Regions from separate parts of the Exiguobacterium sp. s161 genome, predicted to be linked through region 2. Evidence: a T-box and tRNA genes for the amino acid it is inferred to sense, from the RefSeq annotation. Region 2 holds a T-box; the other regions hold tRNA genes.
The links. The T-box of region 2 lies ahead of KNQ14_RS03285 (valine--tRNA ligase). A T-box ahead of a tRNA ligase gene usually reads a tRNA of that ligase, here a tRNA-Val.

Region 1: it encodes a tRNA-Val, which carries the amino acid that the T-box ahead of KNQ14_RS03285 (valine--tRNA ligase) is inferred to sense. The anticodon was not compared.
Region 3: it encodes a tRNA-Val, which carries the amino acid that the T-box ahead of KNQ14_RS03285 (valine--tRNA ligase) is inferred to sense. The anticodon was not compared.

What each region holds. Positions count from the first base shown of each region.
Region 1 is NZ_JACSNH010000005.1:136,984-143,051, reverse strand. It holds gene KNQ14_RS13270 (M15 family metallopeptidase) at 1-146, shown strand, start outside; gene KNQ14_RS13265 (hypothetical protein) at 212-688, shown strand; gene KNQ14_RS13260 (efflux RND transporter permease subunit) at 751-3,891, opposite strand; tRNA gene KNQ14_RS13255 (tRNA-Val) at 4,077-4,149, shown strand; gene KNQ14_RS13250 (PTS sugar transporter subunit IIC) at 4,245-5,267, opposite strand; gene KNQ14_RS13245 (metallophosphoesterase family protein) at 5,630-6,068, shown strand, end outside.
Region 2 is NZ_JACSNH010000001.1:682,476-688,543, forward strand. It holds gene KNQ14_RS03270 (uroporphyrinogen-III synthase) at 1-539, shown strand, start outside; gene hemB (porphobilinogen synthase) at 536-1,525, shown strand; gene hemL (glutamate-1-semialdehyde 2,1-aminomutase) at 1,522-2,832, shown strand; T-box leader at 2,887-3,116, shown strand; gene KNQ14_RS03285 (valine--tRNA ligase) at 3,167-5,803, shown strand; gene KNQ14_RS03290 (bifunctional folylpolyglutamate synthase/dihydrofolate synthase) at 5,858-6,068, shown strand, end outside.
Region 3 is NZ_JACSNH010000005.1:147,117-153,184, reverse strand. It holds gene KNQ14_RS13330 (EamA family transporter) at 1-820, opposite strand, end outside; gene KNQ14_RS13325 (YkyA family protein) at 921-1,562, opposite strand; gene KNQ14_RS13320 (polysaccharide deacetylase family protein) at 1,578-2,423, opposite strand; gene yhfH (protein YhfH) at 2,615-2,761, opposite strand; gene KNQ14_RS13310 (nitroreductase family protein) at 2,947-3,573, shown strand; tRNA gene KNQ14_RS13305 (tRNA-Val) at 3,713-3,785, shown strand; gene KNQ14_RS13300 (YdhK family protein) at 3,832-4,386, opposite strand; gene KNQ14_RS13295 (HAMP domain-containing sensor histidine kinase) at 4,539-5,888, shown strand; gene KNQ14_RS13290 (response regulator transcription factor) at 5,890-6,068, shown strand, end outside.

The sequences.
Region 1 (6,068 bases), on a different contig from region 2:
AATCTTGGACGGGTTATACGTATGAGAGCTGGCACTATCGGTATGTCGGAGCAACGCTTGCCGCTCGTCTAAAAGTCAGTGGATTAACAATGGAGGAGTATTTCCATCTCGCACCATGGAAACCAGTAAAGGTTTCGACTTCTTAAAAACATGGTAAATAGAGGATGTTGACTTAGTCGGTTATTCGTCTCAGGTGAAAGAGGTGGAACGAATGGCAAAAAAAGATGCGAAACATCACATCATGACGTTTACGTTCAAAGAAGAAGCGACATCTTATCAAGTGTTCAGTGAATTGAAGAAATATCATGCGCGAGGTCAAGTCGATTTCGAACAGATTGCTGTTATCAAGCGAAATGAGAATGGTGCTTTTTCGTTTGAAGATGCTGTGGACCTAAGTGGATCGAATCGCGCCGTCAAAGGTTCATTGATCGGAATGGCCGTCGGTATCTTAGGTGGACCGTTTGGCATCTTGCTTGGTTCAATGACGGGCATGCTGATTGGTGGCTCGAAGGACATGAAGGAAAATCAAGAAATCCAAGAAACATTCAAACGAACACTCGGTGTCATTCCACCTGGAAAAACAGGAATCATCGCGATCGGTGAAGAATTTGAACCATCCGTTCTCGACGGATTAGTGGCGCAACATGATGGTACATTGGAACGAACAGATGAACAGTTAGAGTCGTAAGGTCTTATAGAATCAAAAGGAGCCTATCGCTTTGGTCGCGATAGGCTCCTTTTGATGTGCATTTACTTAGTTATACGTTCTTTTTTTGCTTTTTTGAAGAAGAACAATTCATAGACGACAGGAACGATGATGAGCGTCAACAACGTAGAGGTAGTTAATCCACCGATGACCGTCAAGGCAAGACCTTTTGAGATCAATGTTCCTGAAGAAGTCGTTAATGCGAGTGGCACCAATGCCATGATTGTTGCAAATGCGGTCATCAGGATTGGGCGTAATCGCGTTTTACCAGCTTCAATCAATGATTCTCGAATCGGCATACCACGTCCGACGTTTTGACCGATGCGGTCGACGAGAACGATTGCGTTCGTGGTGACGATTCCGATCAACATCAGGAAGCCGATCATGACACTGACAGACAATGGTTCATTTGCAAGGAAGAGCGTGACGAGTGAACCAATCGGAACAAAGATCAGAGAGGACAAGATGATGAACGGAATCCGAGCTTTTCCGAATGTGATCAACATTGTCAGGTACACGAGTCCGATGGCAACGACAATCGCAATTCCGAGTGATTGGAAGATTTCGACCGTATCATCATTTCCACCACCACTTGTCAGTGAGACACCGTCTGGTAAATCGATTTTTTCGACGTCAGCTTTTACGGCATTCGATACGTTTTGAACGTCGTCTCCTTTGACTTGTCCAGATACGCGAGCATATACTTTTCCGTCGAGTTTCTGAATCGATGTGAAGGTCTCGACTTCATTGACGTTCGCGACATCTTTCAAAGCAACAGGACCGTTTGCTGAGAAGAGTTGGACGTCTTCGAGATCTTCTTTCGAGACGAGTCCTTCTTCATAAGATAATTGTACGTCTTGATCCTTATTATCGAGATTGAGCGTTCCGACCGTGACTGGCTTCGTTTGATCGTTGACGGTACCGAGAATCTGGAAACCAGATAGTCCACGATCACTTGCTTTCTCAGGATCGATTTCTACGAGATACTGCTTTTGTTTTTCGCTGAAGTTGTTCGTGATATATTTCAAATCATTATTTTTCGACATGTTATCCTCGACGAGTTTTGCCGCCTCTTGAAGGGCTTCGAGATCGTTCGAGAACAAGTCGACATCGACGTTGTTATTCGATGGAGGACCACCTGTCGATAGTTCAGCCACACTGATTTTGACATCGACGTTTTCATCTTGAGCAATGTCTTCCATCTGTGTCTCAAGTGATTTGATCGTTTTCTCGACGTTTACGCCGTCTTTTAGATTCAAGAAGTAACTTGCTTTATTATCGAGACGTAAGCCTGTCGTGAAGTCACGCGCTCCGACAGAAGTCGTCACGTCAGCAATGGCTTTTTCTTTATCAAACATTTTTTCCATCTCAAACGAGACGTCACTTGTTTTTTCAAGTGATGTCGCAGCCGGAAGTTCAAGCGATGCCGTCAAGGTCTTCGATGCCTCGTTCGGAATGAACGTAAAGCCGAGACGCGGTACGATCGCTAGGGAACCACCGAGAAGGATGAACGATACGACCAAGATAATCGCCTTGTGCGAGAGTGATTTTTCAATCAGCTTGCCATACCAACGTTGGAGAGCGCCTTCTTTTTCTTCTGCTGGTACCTTTTTGAAGGCAAACTTCGCGAGAATCGGTACGATCGTGATCGCAACGAGTAGTGAAGCAAGTAATGAGAAAATAATCGTCAAAGCGAACGGTAAGAAGAACTTACCAGTAATCCCACCGACAAATCCAATCGGTAGGAAGACGACGACGGTCGTCAGCGTCGATGACGTGATTGCTTTTAGAATCTCTTTTGTCGATTGTTCGATGATCTCATCCGTCATACCAGATTCGGATTTTCGGACGCGCCGGAAGATGTTCTCGATGACAACGATACTATCATCGACGACACGACCGACTGCAACAGCCATCCCACCAAGTGTCATGATGTTCAGGGAGATATCTTGCCAGTTCAAGAAGATAGCGGCGATGAGTAATGACAATGGAATCGAGACGATGGCGATGATCGTCGCGCGGATGTTCCGCAAGAATAAGAGTACAGCGAGTGATGCGAAGAGGGCACCAAGTAATCCTTCTTTGACGAGTGTCGCAACGGACTCCTCGATATCCTTCGCTGAATCAATCCCAATCGTATAGTCGACTTGGTCGTCATATTTATTGAGGATCTTCGTGACTTCATCTGCGATTTCGACCGTATTGGCATCTTGTTTTTTCGTGATCGCCATCGATAAGGAATCTTTTAAATCGTAACGTGTTTTTTCACTTTGTTGTGAGACGGCTTCGATTTTTGCGATATCCTCTAGGCGAATCGGTTCTACAGGTTCAGAAGCCTGATCTGCAGCTGCACCACCTGTTGTACTTGGTGGTCCTTGCGTTGCCCCTTGTGGTGGACCGCCAGCAGATGAACCACCTGTTTGACCGTTACTTGATGAACTAGCCGCACCTGCAGCAGGTGTCAATTGTAGATTTTTTAGTTTATCTAGATTTTCTAATTTTTCCTCAACACGAATCGGAATTTTCGAATCGTTTTCTGATAGCTGACCAGATGGGAACGAGACATACTTTCCATTGATTTGTTCCTTGATGCTTGAGAGCGAGAGACCCGCTTCCGTCGCTTTCTCCTTATCGACGGTGATTTGAACGAGATCATCCTTATAGCCACCAACCGACACGCTGTTGATGCCTGGAATCTTATTAAGTTCAGGTTCGATATCTTCCTTTAGAATTTTTTCGATGTCTTTGCCATCTTTGCTAAAGAAAGAGATATTATAGATCGGGAACGATCCAAAGGACAGACGATTTAATTTCGTCGTTGCTTCCTCCGGTAGATTCGCATCTTGGATGGCAGCATCGATTTGTTGTTCGACCTTATCCATATCAGTATCGAATGGGAATTCGATGTTTAAGATACCGATACTTTCATAAGAAGAGCTTGTTAGCTTGGTAGCCCCTTCAATTCCTTTAAGGGAAGTTTCAAGCTTTGAGACGACTTGTTTATCGACATCGTCAGGTGATGCACCAGGGTAAACCGCTTCGATTGAAATCTGAGGAAACTCGATTTCTGGGAACTGATCGACTTTTAATTGTGAGAAGGAATACACGCCTCCTAAAATCAATAGGATTGCAATGATGAAGACAGCAACCGAGTTCTTCAAACTAAATCGAGTTAAAAAGTTCATATGAACGCTCCTTTCTTTTATATGTGCTTATTTACATAGTAGAGGACACTCATAGAACCCGCAACTTTAAAACTGTTTTTATTTAAAAAGATCTTTTTGAAAAAAGATGAATTTTTTTGTTAAAAAGGCTTTACACTTTTCGATATGCTGCTATAATAAAAACATACCCAGTAACAACACAGCATGATTCTGTAGCTCAGCTGGGAGAGCGCTACCTTGACAGGGTAGAGGTCGCTGGTTCGAGCCCAGTCAGAATCATACCGAAATCGTTCCTTTTCGAAGGAGCGATTTTTTTGCGTTAAAAAACTATTCCCGAAATCAATCAGGAATAGTTGGAAGGGAGGTAAATTGTTTTATTGAATTTCGAGGTGAAGATCGCCACGCTTCGTCCACCCTGCGACGGTCGTCAATCGATAGAAGACGAGCGTCAAGACGCCAGGTAGAACGACACCAGTCAAGAAGAAGACGAGGAACGCCTGAGGACCTTGGTTGACGAAGATATTGAGTGGGGCAATCATCGAATTTAATCCAAGTCCTGCGAGTTCGTACGGTACTTTCAAAGAGAGAAGAAGCGTCGCGACAGGAGCTGAAATCATCGCTGCGAGAAACGGTGCAACGACCAGACGAGGATTTTTAACGATATTCGGGAATTGTACTTTAGGTGTTACAAAGAATGAAGCAATCAAACCACCTGGATCCGTCTGACGGTATGCCATCAACGTGAAGCCGACGAATTGAGCGGAACAGCCAATCAGCGCAGCGGCACTTGCTACAGGATCAAGTTGCAAAGCGATAGCGAGTGCAGCGGACGAAGCAGGAGACATCAATAAGACACTAAAGATGAGTGCGATGACAAGAGAAGTTGCGATTGGAGATGATTCAACGGATGCTGTGATCATGGCACTGAATTTTGTAAGGAGTGGTGTCGTGACGGCAGCAGCACCGATTCCAGTCACGCCGCCAGCAAGGACAGCACTCATCGGGATGACCATCATGTCAAATTTCGTTTTTCCAGTCATACGTTTTCCGACGTATACAGCGACGGCAGCTGCGAGTAACGCACTGATCGGCTGACCGGGTACAAGAACGAGTCCAGAAGCAGTTGATTGAAGAGCGGCACCACCGATCGTCGCTGCGATCATCGCGCTGAACAGGACAAGTGTATTTCCTCCGAGCTGAAAGGCAATACCGGCACCAAGTGCAGGGGCGAGTAGTACTTTTGCGACACCACCAATCGTCAGTAGCATTTGGATATGTAGAAGATTTCCGAGTGTCTCAATCAGGAGTCCGACACCGAGTGTTACAAGAACGGCATTTGCCATTCCAGCTGATACTTTTACCATTCGATCCATCGCATATTCTTTCAACGTTGTCATCCTCTCTCTATCTATCTCTATTTTTTGCCATGAAAAAAGCCTATCCGTTTTTGGGATAGGCGCCACTCATTCTGTGCGGGCGCCTCATTCGATGCATCGAAAGAAGGGCCCAAAAATCATTTCCGTTTCATCATCGGAAAAGTTTTCAGTCCCTCATGCATAGAATAATCAGTCGACCGACTTGGTTAAATGGCTGTTGCGTCGGAATCATTTGATCGTGCCCCTCTCTGTGAATTTTTCTAAGCCTAACATGCTCTTGGGTAATAATCAATATTTTCTGACAATTTATTTTTTCCTGAAATCTGACAGGAATTCACGGTATCATCTGGAAATCCTAATGTACCAACAATGGAGGCGTTTACATGAAAGTGATGCTTTTTACAGATATTCACGGCAATGCATCAGCTTTGCGTGCGGTTTTGTCCTATCTTGATCAACAATCAGATATCGATGCCGTCTATTGTCTCGGTGATCTTGTCGGCATTGGACCAGAACATAATGAAGTCATTGATCTATTGAAGCAACGACCTGATATTCAAACGATTTCTGGGAACCATGATGAATGTGTCCTTGCTTTAATCCATGGGGAGACCTATCCCGATAGTTACCGCCATGCGAAAGAGCACCACCAATGGATCGCGGATACGTTGACACAAGAAAATAAAAAGTATTTGGAACGTTTACCGCGTGTTTTAAATGTCATGCATCAGGAACAATCGATGCACCTGACGCACTATGCTTATGCCGATCAGACGAAGAAGATTGGTGAAGAACCCTTAAAGCAAACAGTGGATGGAACGA
Region 2 (6,068 bases):
TGGATTGGCTCATCGTGACGAGTCCGAATGGTGTCCACCGGATTGCTGATGCGTTGCCTGAATTAACAGCAACACGTATCGCGGTCGTTGGACGAAAGACGGCAGACGCACTTGCGAAGTACGGTCGAACGGCCGACTTCTGTCCGTCGACCTTTACAGGAGACGCACTCGTCGCAGAACTCGGACCACACTTGTCTGACGGCGATCATATCGTTTTTGCGCGTGGGAATCGGTCGCGTCAAGCACCAGTCGATCAGTTACGGAAACTGAATCGATTCACAATTGAAGATATCATCACCTATGAAACCGTCACCCGTCGACTACCTGAAGCACTTGTCAGAACTGCCACCTATATTGGACTGCAGAGTCCTTCCGCTGTCGAAGCGATTGCGCCGTTAGCCCCACAGACGATATTCATCGTCATCGGGACGGTCACGGAGCAAGCAGCAAAAGCAGCCGGACTTCAACCGATCCATGTCGCCCGTGAATTCACGGTGGACGGCATGATTGATCGTATCATTGAGGAGGAATCAGCATGAACACATTAGAATACGCACGTCACCGTCGTTTACGTCATACCGCATCACTCCGGTCACTCGTCCGCGAGAATCAGTTGCATAAATCAGATTTGATTTATCCGATTTTTGTCGCTGAAGGCGAAGACATTAAACGCGAAGTCAGTTCGATGCCTGGCGTCTTCAACTTATCACTCGATCATCTGACGGCTGAGATTGAAGAAGTCGTCGCACTCGGAATCGAATCTGTCATTTTATTCGGTGTCCCGCACGACCACTTGAAAGACGAGCAAGGATCAGGTGCGTTTCACGATCACGGAATCGTTCAAGAAGCGACACGTCTCGTCAAGAAGGTTGCCCCGCAGCTAACGGTCATCGCCGACACATGCTTATGTGAATATACGTCGACAGGTCATTGTGGAATCGTCGCCGACGGTACGGTCGATAATGATGCGTCATTACCGCTTCACGTCAAGACAGCAATCTCACAAGCCCGAGCAGGTGCCGACGTCATCGCGCCATCATCGATGATGGACGGATTCGTCGCAGCGATTCGTCAAGGATTAGACGAGAACGGCTTCAGCCACATTCCGGTCATGAGCTACGGTGTTAAATATGCGTCTGCTTATTACGGTCCATTCCGTGATGCAGCGAACTCGGCACCGGGAGAAGGCGACCGGAAAGGTTATCAAATGGACCCGGCAAACCGTCGCGAAGCGTTCCGCGAAGCAACAGCGGACGTCGATCAAGGAGCTGACTTCATGATCGTTAAACCTGCACTTGCGTTCATGGATATCATTCGCGATGTGCGCGAGCGAATCGATTTACCAATTGTCGCATATAACGTATCGGGTGAGTATGCAATGGTCAAAGCCGCTGCCTTGAACGGCTGGATCGATGAAGAACGAATCGTCCTTGAGACGATGCTTGGCTTTAAACGAGCAGGCGCTGATTTAATCATCACCTATTTCGCAAAAGACATTTGTCGTTACCTGGAGGGGTCGAAATGAGCTTAATTAACCAGAACTCAAAATCAAAAGAAGCATTCGAGCGGGCACTCCCGCTCATGCCGGGTGGTGTCAACAGTCCGGTCCGTGCTTATAAATCGGTCGGGATGACACCGATTTTCGCAGATCATGCGAAAGGATCGAAGCTCTATGATATCGACGGAAAAGAATATATCGATTATGTCTTGTCATGGGGACCAATGATTCTCGGTCATGCCGATCCAATCGTCACGTCAGCAATTCAAGAACAAGCAACGCGTGGCTGGAGCTACGGGACACCAACGGAAATCGAATCAGCGATGGCGGAAGTCGTCATCAGTCGTGTGCCGTCGGTCGAAGTCGTCCGGATGGTCAACTCAGGGACTGAAGCGACGATGGCTGCCCTTCGTCTCGCACGTGGCTACACAGGTCGGACGAAAATCTTGAAGTTCGAAGGCTGTTACCATGGTCACGGTGACTCGCTCTTGATCAAAGCAGGTTCAGGTGTCGCGACACTCGGATTACCAGATTCACCAGGCGTTCCGGCGCAAATCGCGAGCATGACGCTGACAGTTCCGTACAATGATTTGGACGCTGTCCGGATCGCGTTCGAAAAACATGGCGACGATATCGCCGGTGTCATCGTCGAACCGGCTGCTGGGAACATGGGCTTCGTGCCACCAGAACCAGGATTCCTCGAAGGCTTACGGGAAATCACGTCAGAAAACGGCGCTTTACTGATCTTTGACGAAGTCATGACCGGTTTCCGTGTCGGATTCCACTGTGCCCAAGGACATTTCGGTGTCACACCGGATATCACGTGTCTCGGTAAAGTCATCGGCGGCGGAATGCCAGTTGGTGCTTACGGTGGACGTCGTGACATCATGGAGCAGATCGCACCACAAGGTCCAATCTATCAAGCAGGTACGTTATCCGGGAACCCACTCGCGATGGCAGCAGGTCTAGCGACATTGACACAATTGAAACCAGAACACTATGCAGAGTTCGACCGGAAAGCGAGCCGTTTGTCAGAAGGCTACCTGAACGCTGCGGCGAAGTATAACATTCCGTTGACGACGAACCGTGCAGGCGCGATGTTCGGTGTCTTCTTCACGGATGAGCGCGTCACGAACTTCGAAAAAGCGAAAACATCGAATCTTGAGATGTTCCGTTCGTATTATCAAAAGATGGCGGCGCGTGGTGTCTTCTTACCACCGTCACAATTCGAAGGTCTCTTCCTGTCAATCGCCCACACGGACGAAGACATCGAGCGGACGATCGAAGCCGTCGAATTGACGTTCCAAGAACTCCAAGTTGAATTTGGTCGTTAAGCAGTTCTTGACGATTGCTTGAACTCTCGGCTAAAATAAGTAAAGAAGAAAATGGCAACAGCGATGACGGGAAGAGTAGTCCTGTATTCGTACCGGTGTAGAGAACACATCCTTGGCTGAAAGATGTGACGGGCGAACAGGAGGAAGGTCACCCCACGAGCTGGTATCGTGAGTCTTACGAGCGATATCCGTTCTCCACACGTTACGTGGCTCGAGGGCATCCGATTGTGGATGAACTAAGGTGGTACCGCGGAAAAAAGCAACGGCTTTCTTTCGTCCTTAGCATAGGACGAGAGAAGCCGTTTTTATTATGGACAAAAAGGGAGCGATCAGGATGCAGGAATTATCAATGCCAACGAAGTATGATCCGCAGGCAACGGAAGAAAAATGGTACGACTTTTGGGTGAAAGGTGACTATTTCAAAGCCGATCAGGATCCAGAAAAAGAGCCGTACACGATCGTCATTCCACCACCGAACGTCACAGGTAAATTGCACCTTGGTCACGCGTGGGACACAACGTTACAAGACATGCTGACACGGATGAAGCGGATGCAAGGATTCGACGTTCTTTACCTACCAGGAATGGACCATGCCGGTATCGCGACGCAAGCAAAAGTCGAACAAAAACTGCGGGCAGAAGGACAATCACGTCTTGAAATGGGGCGCGAGAAATTCCTCGAGCAATCATGGGCATGGAAAGAAGAGTACGCGTCAACGATCCGTGCACAATGGGCAAAACTCGGTCTTGGACTCGACTATTCACGGGAGCGTTTCACGCTTGACGAAGGATTGTCAGAAGCGGTTCAAGAAGTCTTCGTGAAACTTTACGAAAAAGGCTTGATCTACCGCGGCGAATACATCGTTAACTGGGACCCAGCGACGAAAACAGCGATCTCGGATATCGAAGTCATCTACAAGGATATAGAAGGTGCGTTCTATCACTTCAGCTATCCACTAACGGACGGTTCAGGTCACGTTGAACTAGCGACGACACGTCCTGAGACGATGCTCGGTGATACAGCGATCGCCGTGAACCCGAAGGATGAGCGTTATGCTCACCTCGTCGGAAAAACAATCACGTTACCAATCGTTGGTCGCGAGATTCCGATTGTTGCCGATGACTATGTCGACATGGAGTTCGGTACAGGTGTCGTTAAGATCACACCAGCGCACGACCCGAACGACTTCGAAGTCGGTAACCGTCACGAGTTACCACGTGTCCTCGTCATGAATGAAGACGGAACGATGAACGAGAACGCAGGGAAATACGAAGGTATGGATCGCTTCGAATGCCGGAAACAAATCGTTGAAGATTTAAAAGCAGAAGGTGTTCTAATCAAAATCGAACCACACTTGCACTCTGTCGGTCACTCGGAGCGTTCAGACGCGATCGTTGAGCCGTATCTTTCACTCCAATGGTTCGTCAAAATGGAACCACTCGCGCAAAAAGCACTCGAGGAACAACAAGGACCAGACAAGGTCAACTTCGTTCCACAACGCTTTGAGAACACGTATGTGCGCTGGATGGAAAACATCCGTGACTGGTGTGTCAGCCGTCAACTCTGGTGGGGACACCGGATTCCGGCTTGGTACCATAAAGAAACAGGCGAAGTATACGTTGGCAAGGAAGCACCAGCCGATATCGAGAACTGGGAGCAAGACAACGATGTTCTCGACACGTGGTTCTCGTCAGCGCTTTGGCCGTTCTCAACAATGGGTTGGCCGAACAAAGACGCAGCGGATTATCAAAAATATTTCCCGACGTCGACACTCGTCACAGGTTACGACATCATCGCCTTCTGGGTATCACGGATGATCTTCCAATCGTACGAATTCACAGGACAACGTCCATTCCAAGACGTCTTGATTCACGGATTGATTCGTGATTCGGAAGGACGCAAGATGTCGAAATCACTTGGGAACGGAATCGACCCGATGGATGTCATCGAGAAGTATGGTGCCGATTCTCTTCGTTGGTTCTTAACGACAGGATCAACACCAGGCAACGACCTCCGCTTCTACTGGGAAAAGATCGAAGCAACATGGAACTTCTCGAACAAACTATGGAACGCAAGCCGCTTTGCCTTGATGAACATGGATGGTCTAACGTTTGATCAGATCGATTTGACAGGCGAGAAGTCACTCGCAGATAAATGGATCCTGACACGCCTACAGACGACGATTGACGACGTAACGCGTTTATCTGACAAATACGAGTTTGGTGAAGCGGGACGTATTCTCTATCACTTCATTTGGGAAGACTTCTGTAACTGGTACATCGAGATGGCGAAGTTACCGCTCAACGGGGAAGATGAAGCAGCGAAACAGACGACGCGTTCGGTTCTTGCCTATACGCTCGATCGGATCATGCGTCTGATGCACCCGTTCATGCCGTTCATCACGGAAGAGATCTGGCAACACTTACCGCATGAAGGCGAGACGATCACACGTGCTGCATGGCCAACACGTGAAGCGTCACTCGACTTCCCGGAAGCCGTTCCAGCATTCGAAGCGGTTCAGAACGTCATCCGTTCGGTTCGTAACATCCGCGCGGAAGTGAACGCACCGATGTCGAAACAGATCCAACTGTTCATCTCGACGAATGACGCACGTGTTCAAGACGACCTGTCGTCAAACAGCTCGTACTTGCAAAAGTTCACGAACGCATCTGAACTTCGAATCGAAGAACAGATGCCAGCACCAGAAAAAGCAATGAGTGCGATCGTAACGGGAGCAGAATTGTTCATCCCACTCGCGGACTTGATCAACATCGAGGAAGAAATCGCGCGCTTGAATAAAGAACTCGTCAAGTATACGAAAGAAGTCGAACGGGTCGAGAAAAAACTCAACAACCCTGGCTTCGTTGGCAAAGCACCGGCACATGTTATTGATGAAGAAAAGGCGAAGGCACTTGATTATACGGAAAAACGTCAAGCTGTCGAAGCACGCATCAACGAACTCTCACACTAATTACAGCAGTGGCTCAAGTTTCCTTGAGCCACTTTTTTTAAAGGAGCGAACAACATGAGGACGCGAGAAGATGTATTGGATTGGTTATCGAGCTTACTAGCATTTGGCGTCAAACCAGGTCTTGAACGGATGCAGGCGATGTTACTGGAATTACAGATTGACCCGGACGCGATTCCGACGATTCATGTCGCTGGCACGAACGGGAAAGGATCGACGGTTGCGTTCTTACGTGAGATGGGAATTGCGGAAGGATTACGCATCGGGA
Region 3 (6,068 bases), on a different contig from region 2:
TGATGACGATCCCGATCCATTGGGAACTCATCAGATGTTCTCCTAAAATTAAGACGGAACAGATGACTGCTGTCGGTAGTTCAGCCGCTCCAAGTAAAGAAACGCTTGCTGGGGAGAGATGAGGTGCGCCAGCAGCAAATAAGAGTGGTGGTAAAATCAATGCGAACAGACCGAGCGGAATCGCGTATAACAGAAGTCCATTTTCGAAGTTCGCAGAGGACAAGAACGTCGTCGGTGGATACATGGTCATGACGAAAGCAAGACCACCTGTCATCATGTAAAAACTTTTCTTGATGACGGGTAAATGATTGGCGATGCGTCCACTAGCGAGTAAGAAAATGGAAAAGCTGACAGCCGCTCCAAGACCGAATAATGTTCCACGTAAATCGAGTGGACTCGAGTAAGCGGCACTTGCAAGAATGGCTCCGCCAATTAGTAGAATCGCGGACAGAAAATGCGCACGACTAGGTAAACGTCTGAATGCGAGCGCATCGATGATGACGCCAATCCAAGTAAATTGGAATAAGAGAATAATCGCAACGGACGCGGATACGGTTTGAAGACTTTGATAGTACAGATAACCAGTTGTACCACTTGAGATACCAATCAGCATGAGAAGACCAGCTGTTTTGAGATCGAGACGAAGATTTTTCGTAAATAAGGCAAGTCCGAAAATCATCAGCCAGCCGAAGAAAAATTGACTACCTGAAACGGCTGCTGAGTTGAATCCAGCAGCATAAGCGAGTTTGACGATCGTTGAGAGGACACCATAACTGATAGCGCCGATGAGAACGAATAAAGTGGCTTTTGAGCGATGCATGAATAATTTCCCTCCATTTTTAGTAAAAACCACACAAAAAAGGTTGCAACGGGGCCTTGTCCAGGTTTTTTGGACAGGGTTTGGTTGCAACCTGTGTGATTTATTGAGTTGATGTGTCGAGCAAACGATACAGCCGGGTTTTCGTTTGATTATACTGAACGGTCAGTGTATTCCACTTTTTTAATGACGCGGTAGCTTTCCGTGTTAAACGATTTAAATCCGCTGTTGACTCATCAATCTTAACGAAATCCGGTTTTTTCGTCAAGTGTGAAAGCACTTTCTTTTCAGCGTCCATCGCTTGTCGATACGTTTTTGAGAACGTTTGAAACGTTTGCTGGCGTTCCTTGATGATTGTCACTAAGGCAGTTCCTTCTGTTTTTGCTTTACCATCAAGTTTGTTGACAGCATCCTGCAATTCTTCAAGATCAAGTTCAGCATACGTTTCCTTACGTAGTGTTTCTTCTTGTTTCAATAAAGCAAGCCGTTCATCATTTAAGGCTTCTAGTTCCTCTCGTTCATTTTGAGAGCGTTTGATTTCTTCAGCACCTGCATCAAGAACGGCTTGGTACGTATTAACTGAAATTTCATCCTTACGAGCACGTTGATCAGCTAGCGTGAATGCTTTCTCTTCACCTTTGACTTGTTGCTCTAGCTGTTCATGAAGAGAGGCTGGTGAATCGTTGGAACAGGCAGCGAGTCCGAAGCTCGACAGGAACAGTACTGCTACGAATGATTTTTTCATCTGGATAGTAACTCCTTATAAATTTGAGTGTTGCGCGAAGTTGTACGGAATATGGAAATCTTCATCATAAATCGCGAATTGATAGCCTTTTTTCTGAAGTCCGGCAACAATAGCTGGAAGTGCCTTGATGGCTTGTGGTTGTTCATGTAAGAGTATGATTTCAAACGGACGCTCTGCTCGCCGAATGACCGTATTCGCTACTTCTTTTGCACTATCTTTGTAATACCAGTCCATTGAATCGATTGACCAGTCCCACACGCGGAAGTCTGCTGAATGAATGGCAGATGCCATTTTTTTCGTGATGCCGGGATCAGAGCTATAAGGCGGTCGTGTCAAATGTGGTGTTAGCTTCGTCAACTCATGGATTTTCTTCTGAACACTTTGCATCTCTGAGACATACTTTCCTTTTTCGTACAATGTATCGTAATCGTGTGTTTCCCCGTGTAATCCGATATAGTGTCCAGCTTTAGCAGTAGCTTTGACTTCTTGCGGAAAAGCCTCTACTTGTGATCCGAGATAAAAGAAAGTAGCACGAGTCTGAAGTTGATCCAATGTTCGAAGTAAGTCCGGTGTTAATGCGGATGGACCATCCTCGAATGTTAAATAAGCGACTTTTTTCGTCACACCATTCCATTTTTCCACGCGTGCTTTTTCCATATTGACGACAGGTACTTCAGTAATGGATTTGCCTGTCGTAATGGATTGTTGTTCAGGAGTAAACACGTATCGGTAAGCGACATATCCCCCAACTCCGAGAAAGACAAGTGTGAGAAGTAAGAAAAACCGAGGTAAAAACTTTCTTTTTTTTGTACGCGGTCGTGGACCGAGTTCGCTAGCGTGGCTTGAGGTAAATGGATCCATCGTTGTCTGTCGCTCCTTTTGTCAAAAATATCATATACAGATAATGTAACATTCTGACTGTTTCTTTTGTAACAAACAGATGACAAAAAGATGACGGAAAATCGATTTTTCTAAAAAATACTGATTTATTTAGAAAGAATTTAAAAGAAATAAAAAAACAACCACTAAGTAAGTGATTGTTTCATGTGTTATTAGTGTTCTGTTACAGCACACTCATCGCATTCCGTTTGATAGGATTCACATTGTTCATCCATCTCTTTTCCGCAATGGGCACACGTCTTGACAGGAAGCTCACGATAGAATGCAGCAGATGCTTCTTGGTAAAGGGGTTGTTCCATGTGTTTTTCCTCCTTCAAAGTAAACGCAATGATCTTTTTTCTTGATTTTATTGTATTAGTACAGTAGTTGAATGTCAACTGTTGTTTTATAACAGCTAGTTCATTTGAAGTACTGATAGAGGACAATGAAAAAGAGACATGCTACGATATCTAAGTAATCTGATAATGATAAGGGGGATTTACACATGACACAGACAACACTTGATACAATGCGTGTCTTAACAGAAAGACGTTCCGTTCGTCATTACGACGAAACGTTCAAGCTTTCAAAACAGGAAGTAGAAGAACTATTAGAATGGACGACAGCGGCGCCGAGTGCTTGGAATTTGCAACATTGGCATTTCACGGTCTTTCATTCGGAAGAAGCGAAGCAACAGCTTGCACCGATCGCATACAATCAGCCGGCTATCACTTCGGCTTCAGCAGTCATTGCGATCTTAGGTGATGTTCAAGCTAATCGAAACTACAATCCAGTGTACGGTCCAGCAGTAGAAGCAGGTGGCATGACAGAGGATTTGTTTGATTCGATCAAGGCACAGGTAGAAGGCGCTTATCAAAGTGAGGCGTATGGACGCGATGCGGCAATGTCGAATGCGAGTCTTGCTGCGATGCAATTAATGCTTGCGGCAGAAGCGCGTGGATTATCAACACTCGCAATGGGGGGATTTGATCATCAACGTTTTGCGGAAACGTTCATCACCGAATCACGGTATGTACCGGTCATGTTGATTGCTGTCGGAAAAGCGGTTGAAGATGCGAAAAAGCGTCCGGCACTACGTTTACCGATTGATCGAGTGTCGACCTTCCTGTAAGTCATTCAAAATGGAGGAAGCGGGGTTCAATTCCTCCATTTTAATTTTTTTATTTTTTTTCAGAAAAAGACTTGTCAGCCTTTTAGTTTCTTGATATATTAATACATGTCCTAGCAAGTACATAACGTACTGCAAACATGATTCTGTAGCTCAGCTGGGAGAGCGCTACCTTGACAGGGTAGAGGTCGCTGGTTCGAGCCCAGTCAGAATCATACCGAAAGCCCGCTTTTCCTTTATAGGAAAAGCGGGCTTTTTTTATTATTTCTTTATCTCATCCTCTGTGACCCATTTATGGTTTTTCACCATCTCTCCACCGTCCGTCGGTTCATAGTTCACCATGTAGACCGTCGTTTCCTTTACTTCATCAATCGTCGTTTTTGCTCCATCCATACCTTTCATATGATCCGCTTTGACAGTCGTTTCATCACCAACTTGCAGTGGCTTAGTTGGAACGGGATCGAGTTCTTCCTGAATGACCCATTTATGATTTTTCACCATCTTTCCACCAGTAGTCGGTTTGTAACTAATCGCATAGACGACGGTATCGTAAGCTCCCGCAATCGTTGCTTTAGCTCCGTCCATACCGTCCATATGATCCGTCGTCAACGTGACGTTGCTTCCTTTCGGATAAGTCGGATCACTGGCTTCCTTTAGACCAGACGGTATCTTTCCATCACTCGAATGCATCATATCTCCATGAGACATGTCGTGTGAGTCGCTATTGCTTCCTTCGTCATTTGAAGCGGATCCGCATGCACTGAGCCAAAGCGTAGAACTAAGAGCCAGTGCGGTTAACGTCAATGATTTTTTCATATTAAAATCCTCCTGAATTCACAATTTACTAGTCTTTTTTACTATACCCAGCGTATGTGCAAATCGTGTGCAGATGAGGTGACAGTTTTGTTTGTCAGCGTCGATCGTGTTTTTTTCGCTATACTAAAGTGAAGAGAAAGGGAGGAAATGTCATGCGTCGTATTTCATACTCGGTCGGAGGAATCGTGCTTGCGGCATTTTTAATTTGTGGCAGTGTGTTGTTTGGGACGTTGTATTATCAGTTATCTCAAACACGAACGCAGGAAGTAGTGGACGGTTTACTGAACCGAGGAAATACCCATCGTGATGTCCTTGTCGATTCCTATGACCAAACGACAATGCGCCATGTCAGCATGATGGAAGCAGATTCATCTTTTACTGTGGTGATCACTGATGCAGATGGAAAACAACTCGAAGCGTCACGACCTTTGTCGAATGAGATGAAAAGTGTGCTAGAGCATACGGATTTCGATTACCGTCAACAAGGAAAAATCGTGACGATGCGTGACTTTTTAATGACGGACAGTCCCATTACCATCGACGGGAAACATCGGGGGCATGTCTTCATGTTCGCTTCTAAAGCAATCGTAGATCACGTACTTGATCCGTTGAAACAGCAGTTTTTCCAAGTGGGTCTGCTCGCACTATTGTTAGCAGGTGCGGCAAGTATTTGGACGACCCGACTCATCTCTCGTCCGTTGATTCAGATGGAAAAAGCGACGGCACGCCTATTAGATGGAGAAGGTGGAGAGTTGCCGATTGATCGACAAGACGAACTGGGACAATTGGCGCGTTCGATTCAGCAATTAAAACAGGATCTCGATTTTTTGAATCGAGAACGATCCGAATTTTTAGCAAGCGTATCTCATGAATTACGCACACCATTGACATATATAAAGGGATACGCGGATATTCTCGAACGCCAAACGTTGACGCCGGATGAGCAACAACGCTACATTACGATCATTCGAGAAGAAAGTCAGCAAATGAATGAATGGATTGAGCAATTATTTTGGCTAGCACGCATTGATGCGAATGCTTTTATGATGGAACGAAAACCTGTCGATGTCGAAGACTTGATTCATCAAGTGATACGATTGATGCGCCTGGACATCGAACAAGAAAATGTTTCGTTCGAGATAGAAGGTGAGCGATTAGAAGTGATGGGTGACGCTCAGCAGCTCCGTCAGATGATCGTGAATATCATTGAAAATGCACGACGACATACGACGTCGGGAAAAATTATCGTTCGTTATGGTGTCAACGCAGTAGGGGCTTTCATTCAAATCGAAGATACAGGAGAAGGAATCGCTGCAGAATCTTTACCTCATGTAACGAAACGGCTCTACCGAACGGAAGCATCTCGTTCTCGAAAACATGGAGGAACTGGAATCGGACTCTCCATCGTTGAAGCAATTGCTCAGACACATGGAGCAGAATTGAACATCAAGAGTCAGCTTGGATATGGAACACAAGTGACACTGCAGTGGAAGGAGAAATAAAATGCCGCATGTATTGATCGTAGATGATGAACCAAGAATGCTTGAACTGCTCAAACTGTATATTCAGCCGTATGGGTACACGTGTCAGCTTGTGGATTCTGCGCAACAAGCTCTTGATCTCTGCCGTCAGCACGTATTCGACCTGATTTTACTAGATGTCATGATGCCGGATATGGATGG